DNA from 2 places in the Bradyrhizobium sp. HKCCYLRH2060 genome. Region 1 is predicted to be linked to the other one. Evidence: predicted binding sites of a transcription regulator. Region 1 holds the regulator's gene; the other holds the start of a gene.
What was found. The regulator LexA, encoded in region 1, represses DNA repair genes until DNA is damaged. The targets are predictions, from matches to a motif close to TGTTCNNNNTGTGTTCNG.

Region 1 (4,421 bases):
CCAGTTCCTGTTCGAGCAGGCGCTGAGCTGCGTCTACAATCCAAAGCGCATCGCGATGAAAACACCGATCGGCCTGGATGCCTATCTGTCGCTTCCGCACGCACTGGTGACGCTGACCAACAGCCTGCAGGGCTGCCTGGAGGCGGCGCTGGATGAGATCGGCACCGAGCTCAACGTGGTCTCGGCCTCCTCGGATTTCCTCAGCGTGCTGGCGACGGTGGCCGCGTCACCGGTGATCACCACGATCCCGACCCGGATGGCAAGGCTCTACGGACCCCGGTTTGGGCTGGCGCTCTGTCCGGCGCCGTTGAAGTTGCGGCTGCCGGCGGTCTCGATGGTCTGGCCGCTGCAGCTCGACCGCGATGCCGCATCGGTCTGGCTGCGGAACATGGTGGCGGACATCCTGCACACCACCGAGCGCGCCGCCTGTCGCGCGGCTGCCGGATAGCTCCGTCGGGTCTCCGTGTGCACGTGAGCAGATCGCGACTGCCCCCCGGCATGATTGCAGAGTTTCTCGCGCGATCGTGAGGCGGCGGGCCACGCGACGCACCTTCAGACGATCGGAAAGCCGGGAGCGGCTTAGGCTCTTGGCCACCCCGTGCGCGTTCGGTTAGAAGGCGATTCAGTCGATCTGCCCGTCTTCGTCCGAAGGTAATCCCATGGCCCTGATGCCGGTCTCCGATGCGTTGTCCGCGGTGCTCGCCGGCACCGAGCCGCTGGCTGAGGAAATGGTCGGGCTGGACGAGGCCTATCACCGCATCCTGGCCCGCGACCTCGCGGCGCTGCGGACGCAGCCGCCCGAGGCGATGTCGGCGATGGATGGCTATGCGGTGCGCGCGGCCGACGCAGCCAAGGCCAAGGCGCGGCTGAAGGTGATCGGCGAGGTCGCGGCGGGACGGCCGTTCGATCGCGTGGTCGGGCCCGCCGAGGCGGCGCGGATCTTCACCGGCGGCGTTGTCCCCGCAGGCGCCGACGCGGTGGTGATCCAGGAGGACACGATCGCCGAGGACGGCCATGTCGTGATCACCGAGGCCGCGATCACAGGCCGGCACATCCGGCCGGCCGGCGTCGACTTCCACCAGGGCATGGTGCTGCTGAAGGCCGGGCGCCGGCTCAGCGACCGCGACCTATCCCTGGCGGCCAGCATGAATCATCCGGCGCTGCCGGTGCGGCGGCGGCCGAAGGTGGCGCTGCTCGCCACCGGCGACGAGCTGGTGATGCCGGGCTCGACGCCCGGCCCGGGGCAGATCGTCTATTCCAACGGCTACGCGCTGCGGGCGCTGGTGCGCAGCGAGGGCGCGACGCCGATCGATCTCGGCATCGCCGCGGATACGATGGAGGCGACGGTCGCTGGAATCCGGCGCGCCCGCGCGGCCGAGGCCGACGTCCTGATCACGACCGGCGGCGCCTCGGTCGGCGATCACGACCTGGTCAAGCAGGCGCTGGAGGCCGAGGGCGTCGAAATGGCGTTCTGGAAGATCGCGATGCGGCCGGGCAAGCCGATGATGCACGGACGGCTCGGCGACATCAGGGTGATCGGACTGCCCGGCAATCCGGTGTCGTCCTATGTCTGCGCCATCCTGTTCATGGTGCCGCTGATTCGGCGCCTGCTCGGCCGCGACGAGGCCGTAATGCCGCGCGAGACCGCCCTGCTCGGCCGCGAGTTGGGGGCGAACGATTCGCGCGAGGACTATCTGCGGGCGCAGCTCGAGGAGCGCGCCGACGGCACGCTGGTAGCCACCCCAGTGAGCCAGCAGGATTCGTCGCTGCTCGGGAACCTCGCGCTGTCGCAGGCGCTGGTGATCCGGCCGGCGTTTGCGCCGAAGGCGCCTGCCGGCAGCCCGTGCGAGATCCTGCGCCTGCCGAACTGAGCCGCTTCCCCGGTAAAGCCCGGTCCGTTCATCATATTTTTAGGATTGCGGAACACACATCGAACATATAGTGTCCGTTCATGATTTGTTTTTAGTATGTTGCGGGCGACGCGATGACGGTCCGACTCCAGGGCGCTCTCAGCCGGCTTGTGCTCAAGGCGCAGCTCCTGGACTCGGACGACAACAAACCGGGGACCAGGTCGAGATGCTGACGCGCAAACAGTACGAACTTCTGCGGTTCATCAACGAGCGGCTCAAGGAAGCCGGCGTGCCGCCGTCCTTCGACGAGATGAAGGATGCGCTCGATCTGCGTTCGAAGTCCGGCATTCATCGCCTGATCACGGCGCTCGAGGAGCGCGGCTTCATCCGCCGGCTGCCGAATCGCGCCCGCGCGATCGAGGTGATCAAGCTGCCCGAGCTGTCGCAGGCCGCGGGCAACCGTCGCGGCTTCACGCCGTCGGTGATCGAGGGCAATCTCGGCAAGGTGCGCACCAGCACTCCCGCGCTGGACGATGGCGAGCGCCCCGTGGCGGTGCCGGTGATGGGCCGCATCGCCGCCGGTACCCCGATCGAGGCGCTGCAGACGCGCAGCCACACCATCAGCGTACCTGCCGACATGCTCGGCAACGGCGACCACTACGCGCTCGAGGTGCGCGGCGACTCGATGGTCGATGCCGGCATCCTCGACGGCGACATGGCGCTGATCCAGCGCAACGAGACCGCCGACACCGGCGACATCGTGGTGGCGCTGATCGACGATGAGGAAGCCACCTTGAAGCGCTTCCGCCGCCGCGGCGCATCGATCGCGCTGGAGCCGGCCAACACCGCCTACGAGGTGCGCATCTTGCCGCCGAACCGGGTGAAGATCCAGGGCAAGCTGGTCGGGCTGTATCGCAAGTACTGATCGCGAATGCGATCGGTCGATCGGCGGCGGGCGCACGCGCTTTCGCCGCCGAACAAGAGGCAGCCCAGCAAAGCAAGAGGCAGCCCAGCACAATACGTCGCTCGCGAATGCACCTCATGATGTGCAGCGCGGCATGCTCAAACGCTTGTGATCGGCCGCGGGCACACGCGATGCAGATCAGCGCAGAATTGCCGCGAAGCGCGCGCTAACATCACCATCGATGTCCACTCTGATAGAGGCCTGCGCCTGTCCGGGGGGAGCGTGGGTCGGCTATCTCTCAACGAGGAGCGATCCGATGTGTGACTACAGCCTCCATGCGGTTGCGTCCCGTCCCGCCAAGGTCGGCGAGACGTTGATCTCGATGACCTTCCGTGGCACCGCCACCCGCGGCTTCGCGTTGGAGAGCGAGCCGACCGTCGCAGTCTGCATGCTGCCCGGCACCGAGTTGGCCTTCGCCGAGGACGTCCGCTACGACAGCCGCTGGCTCTGGACCCGGACGATCCGCGAGCGCGTCGCGAAGTTCAACAGCATCGAGACGCACATTCCCGATCGCCATCACGACGCGATCGAGTTCGCCGACGGCCGCCACGTGCTGGTGACCCAGCTCTGCGAGGGCCAGCGCGTCACCGTGCTGCAATTGCCGGTCAGCAAGCAGCCGGCAGAGCGTCGCCCGGACATCGGCGAGGACGTGCCGACGTCGCAGGCCACACCGATTCGCCGCATCAGCATCACCTGAGGGCCTGCGCGTCGGCATTTCTGTCGGTCGTGAGCGCGCTTTCGACGGTGGGAGACTTGGTCAACTTGGGTTCTGCAAGCGCAAAGTCCTCTCGGGCGAATCTCACGCCCCGGCATCGCATCGGATAGGAACGACATCCCTCGGCCGGCATTGTTTGCCGGGGGAGCTTGCCGCCGTGGTCAACAAGATCGATTGGAACAAGGCCGGACGGATCACCGAGCCCGGCCGCTACATGCTTGCGTTCGGATGGCTGACGGTCACGGCTGATGACGTCGCCATCTGGCAACGCTATCCGGGCGCTGCGTTCACGCTGGTCGAAGGGCCCTCGCTGTTCGATGGACCAGACGACGCCGAGTATCATCTCGGCACCTTCGAGCTGCCCGGCGCTCAATCCTGCTCGCCCTGCTCCGTCTCCGGCGGCGTCGCGTCCTGAAGCCGCGCGGCCGGCGCACGCGGCGTCAGCGTCGTGTCGAACTCGCCGGCCTCGGCGGGCGCCGGCCACCATGGGCGGTCGGTGCCGCCGGCACGCGCCGGCGTCACGGCGAAGCCTTTGCCCTGCTGCACCAGCAACAAGGCGCCCTGCTGCCGCAGCCGCTCGCGATCGATCACGGCCGCCGCGCAGGATGACGGCGCGGCGCGCGCGGTGACGATCAGCGCGACACGGGCGCAATCGTCGGCGAGCGCCTCAGCGCGCAAGGTCATGGCGGCGAAGCGGCCGTCGGCCATCGCGACCACGCAGCCCGCCTCGTCGCAGGAGACGCCATCGGCGAGCGAGGCGTCCGCCGGCAGCCGGGCATCGGCGTCGGCCGCGAGCCACTCCTTGGTGGCGAACACATCCTTGCCGGCGCGCATCACATGCAGGCGTCCGTCACGGCCGCGCACCGCCACCGCGCGCCCATCGCCGGCGACC
Region 2 (4,421 bases), on a different contig from region 1:
CACGCGCGAGCGCTACGCCGGCAATGGTCCGGCCGGCGGGTTGTCTGGCCAAGGCGTCGAAGACTGGCGCATCGAGGTGTCGCAACACGATCTTCGTCGCGATCTCGGCGTAATCGCGCAGATAATCCAAGAGCCAGATCAGCACCAACTGATCGTTCGGACGGGTCCCCATCCACAGTTCGACGCTATCGCAACGGTCGACAAGTTCGAGAAAACTCTGACTCCGCCCGCCGACCGCCATGAAGTCGACGCGCGAGGCGAAATCCAACCAATGCCCCCGCTTCCGTCGCACGGTGCGCTGGACGAGATAAGCCGATAATTCGGCATCGGATGGCAGCGGTCCCCACACGAAACGATGGAGAATTGGTACCACCAGGTCGGCAAAGCCGCCCCTCCGAAGCGCTCCGGCGCTGGGATCATCGGCCGCTAGAATCAAACGCGTCATGCTGTTGGCTCCGGCACGACCTGATTGGCTCAAGGCTATCAACACGTTTGCGATCGGCTCCCGGCGCCCAGGACCGGCGCCGGAAATGTTGGTGCCGCCGCGCGGATCCGGTCCGCTCGTCCGCCCGCACGCTTTCGACTATTCGCGCTGAAGATCGTATCCGGCGCTCAGAAACCCGGGCTCACTGCATTGGTCATGCAGCAACGCAGATTTCGGCAGAACACCACACTTCTGCAAACGGGCGCCGGAACGTCGGCAACACGACGTCCATGGCACCCGCCGCCGTCGTAGCTCTACTCCTCCGCCGGCTCCTCGCCGTCGGCGTCGCGCTCGGCATTGCCGGCCAGGATCTGCTCGGCGATCAGGCCGGAGTTCTGGCGGATCGCGGCTTCGATCTTGGCGGTCATGTCCGGATTGGTCTTGAGGAACGATTTCGAATTCTCACGTCCCTGCCCGAGACGCTGGCTATCGTAGGAGAACCAGGCGCCGGACTTCTCAACGATGCCGGCCTTGACGCCGAGATCGAGGATTTCGCCCATCTTGGAGACGCCCTCGCCATACATGATGTCGAACTCGACCTGCTTGAACGGCGGCGCCAGCTTGTTCTTCACCACCTTCACACGGGTGGAATTGCCGATCACCTCGTCGCGCTCCTTGATCGCGCCGATGCGGCGGATGTCGAGGCGGACCGAGGCATAGAATTTCAGCGCATTGCCGCCGGTGGTGGTCTCCGGCGAGCCGTACATCACACCGATCTTCATGCGGATCTGGTTGATGAAGATCACCATCGTGTTGGACTTGTTGATCGAGGCCGTCAGCTTGCGCAGAGCCTGGCTCATCAGGCGGGCCTGCAGGCCCGGCAGCGACTCGCCCATCTCGCCTTCGAGCTCGGCCTTCGGCACCAGCGCCGCCACCGAGTCGACCACCAGCACGTCGACCGCACCGGAACGCACCAGGGTGTCGCAGATCTCCAGCGCCTGCTCACCCGTATCCGGCTGTGAGATCAGGAGCTCATCGATGTTGACGCCCAGCTTGCGCGCATAGACCGGATCGAGCGCATGCTCGGCATCGATGAAGGCACAGATGCCGCCCTTCTTCTGCGCTTCCGCCACCGTGTGCAGCGCCAGCGTGGTCTTGCCCGAGGATTCCGGACCGTAGATCTCGACGATGCGCCCTTTCGGCAGCCCACCGATCCCCAACGCGATGTCGAGCCCGAGCGAGCCGGTCGACACCGTCTCGACATCCATCGAGCGGTCGTTCTTGCCCAGCTTCATCACCGAGCCCTTGCCGAACTGACGTTCGATCTGGGACAGCGCAGCAGAGAGCGCCTTACTCTTATCCATTGAGGAACCTTCGACGATACGCAGGGCGGTGGCGGACATTGGCGCTCCTTATGGCGGGGATTCGCGAGATGGACAAACGGTTAACGAGGTCGGCCAGCAATCTTGAGGTGAATGTACTCCATCCGTTCTTTGTTCGCAATATGTTCTTCTCGACAATCACGCCTCTTCTCTTCGCAAACCCCTGACAGCCGCGGGGACGCGCCTGCCGCTCGAGGGGCCGAGGGCCGGCGCCAGTGCACCGAGCACCGCTGAGGAAGCGCTGCCCGACGAGCGGGCCCACAAGCGAAGTAAGGGATGCTGGATGACGGCGACCGCGAGAGGATCCTGGCTCGGCTGAAGGCGGAGGCCATGCGCGCGAGCGGCGCAGCCGCCGACCGGCGATCATGCGAATTACGACCGGCCTGTCCGAGCGCTCCAACCTCGCCTCTCGCGCCAGTGACAGACGCCACTTCAATTATAAATTGTTATTGTGGTCTCGACCGTGCCCTATCATCCTGCTGGTCCTTCTCTGTGAGCCCCCTACCGCTTCCAATTTTCGGGACCAGCATGACCGGATCCAACAAGGAACAGACCCTCACGCTGTGACGCCCGGTCGGCCCAAAGGAGTTCGCCTTGATCGCGGCCTCGGGCATGCGGGCGTTTCCGCCGCGCCTTCCGGAGCAGCCGATCTTCTACCCGGTGCTGACCGAGGCCTATGCCGTGAAGATCGCGAGGGACTGGAACGTACCGGCGAGCGGCTGCGGCCATGTGCTGCGCTTCGCGATCCTGCGACGCTTCATCGACGCGTACGAAGTGCATGAGGCCGGCGGCCGAGAGCATCTCGAGTACTGGATTCCCAGCGAAGACCTCGCCGACTTCAATGCCGCGATCGTCGGGCCGATCGAGCTCGTCAAGACTTTTCCTTGAAACTACCAAACTCCTACACGCGTGCGTAGATCGCACGGTCCGTGGTTCTCCTGAGAAGAACGAAGTTCCCTCGCCTCTTCTGCTTTTGTTCGGCTCATCGTGCGTGCAGACGCACGATTTCGATGCAGACGTGCAGCCGCCCTGCACGCGGCGTCCGGCCGCGAAGTTCCGCAGCACGCGGATCCGACCAGCTCGGCGGCCGCCATATGACGAGCGACAGATGAAACGACGAACCTCGGACAACTTCGTGTCGGACCACGCCCGAGGGATGGGTTAGCGTGCCATTCGCGCAAGCTCCTCATGCCGGCCTGAGGAACGGCCTGGACGAGACCCGCGTGACCCGCATCACGCGGCGCCCCCGCGCCCACGACATCTTCAAGCCACAAACCATTGTCATAAACTTTGGGTTGCGTTATATAATCGTGGTTGTCGTACGTCTGAGCAAATTTTTGATCAGCCCCGGATTTGTTTGTTCGTTGCGATGATGGCTGACCCGTATTGTCCGTGATGTATTGTCAGTGATGCGGCGTCGACCGATCCCTTGCAGCCTGCCAGCTCCAACATTTGCAGGCTCCGTCACCCGTAGGCGCACGGCCCTGAAACCATCCGCGCCGAAAGAAAGCCCCGGACGACGTCCGGGGCTTTCGACGTTGATAGCTCCGCTCGGGATGCATCTCCCTCCGTCATTGTCGTGATGTCGGGGAACGGATTGCGGGCGCTGCGCTTCATATCGGCGATGACAAGAGATGACGTGACGTGTCCGTCCTGCAGGGCCGGCCTTCAAAGGATCGAGCTTCACTCGCAGCAAGGCGCCGCGGGAGAGAGGCGTTGTCCGGCCTGCGACGAACTCCTGGAAATGGTCGACGGCGCGACGCAGATTGCCTACCGACTGACAGTCGTGCCGGAACGGATCTTCGACCGCAGCCAAGTGCGTCCCGCGGCGGTTGATCGAGATTGCAACCTTGATCTGACGCAAGGCACGCCGACAGGTTTCGTACTAATTTAATTGTTTCATTGCCGAACTGCCCTTGCTGGGAAGCTACGACGTTGACGCCGAGCCTCGGACCGCGGCGGTCCGAGGCTCATTCGTCGGCCTTCGCTGTGCCCGGTTGCGCCGCACATCACCAACGGCAATCAGCCTAACCGAAGCGAACAGCGCGACCGACCGTATTTTACCGGAATTGATCCGAGTGGGTTTTGCGCTTCCATTTGTGGTGCGTACATCAAACCCAGCGGCCTGGGGCGGTCAGGGCTCACCGGTTTTGGCAATGCCGCTCTATTTCTTTCGTATCCGCAACGGCCACTTCTCAGGCGCGTCCGAGTATGGGACCGAGTGCGCCGACCGCAACGCAGCCTGGAAAGAGATGACCACCGTCTGCGCCGACATGGCCAGCAGCATCTCGCGCAAGCTCGCCGAAAACTCCGAATGGCAGATGGAGCTGCTCGACGAGGCACGGCAGCCGGTCTTCCGCATCCGGATCGTCGCCGAGTCGCTGGATCAGGCCTGACGGCTCGCCAGACCTCTTGTGGATTGTCACCGACGAGAACCACAACCTCAGCCTGTGGCCGGCGAGGTCGACTGCGCGTCATTTCGGCAGCCGAGCTTGATCGAGATCAAAATGCCTGTCTGCATCCTGGCAGACATTTAAATTTGTATGGGTAATCTGATCTTCAAATGTCCGCGAACGGGGATGAACGTGCAGCATTGGCTGGAAGAGCCGAAGCCA

Region 2: a site for LexA is predicted at 1,919-1,936, ahead of recA (recombinase RecA). Genes of this name have one in related genera too.

Annotation. Positions count from the first base shown of each region.
Region 1 is NZ_JBNPUK010000008.1:202,539-206,959, reverse strand. It holds gene ACQR10_RS17835 (LysR family transcriptional regulator) at 1-448, shown strand, start outside; gene ACQR10_RS17830 (molybdopterin molybdotransferase MoeA) at 660-1,871, shown strand; gene lexA (transcriptional repressor LexA) at 2,077-2,775, shown strand; gene ACQR10_RS17820 (hypothetical protein) at 3,071-3,511, shown strand; gene ACQR10_RS17815 (hypothetical protein) at 3,687-3,944, shown strand; gene ACQR10_RS17810 (ComEC/Rec2 family competence protein) at 3,899-4,421, opposite strand, start outside.
Region 2 is NZ_JBNPUK010000003.1:569,963-574,383, reverse strand. It holds gene ACQR10_RS10360 (DUF1835 domain-containing protein) at 1-445, opposite strand, end outside; gene recA (recombinase RecA) at 739-1,827, opposite strand; gene ACQR10_RS10350 (hypothetical protein) at 2,401-2,694, shown strand; gene ACQR10_RS10345 (DUF6894 family protein) at 3,963-4,202, shown strand.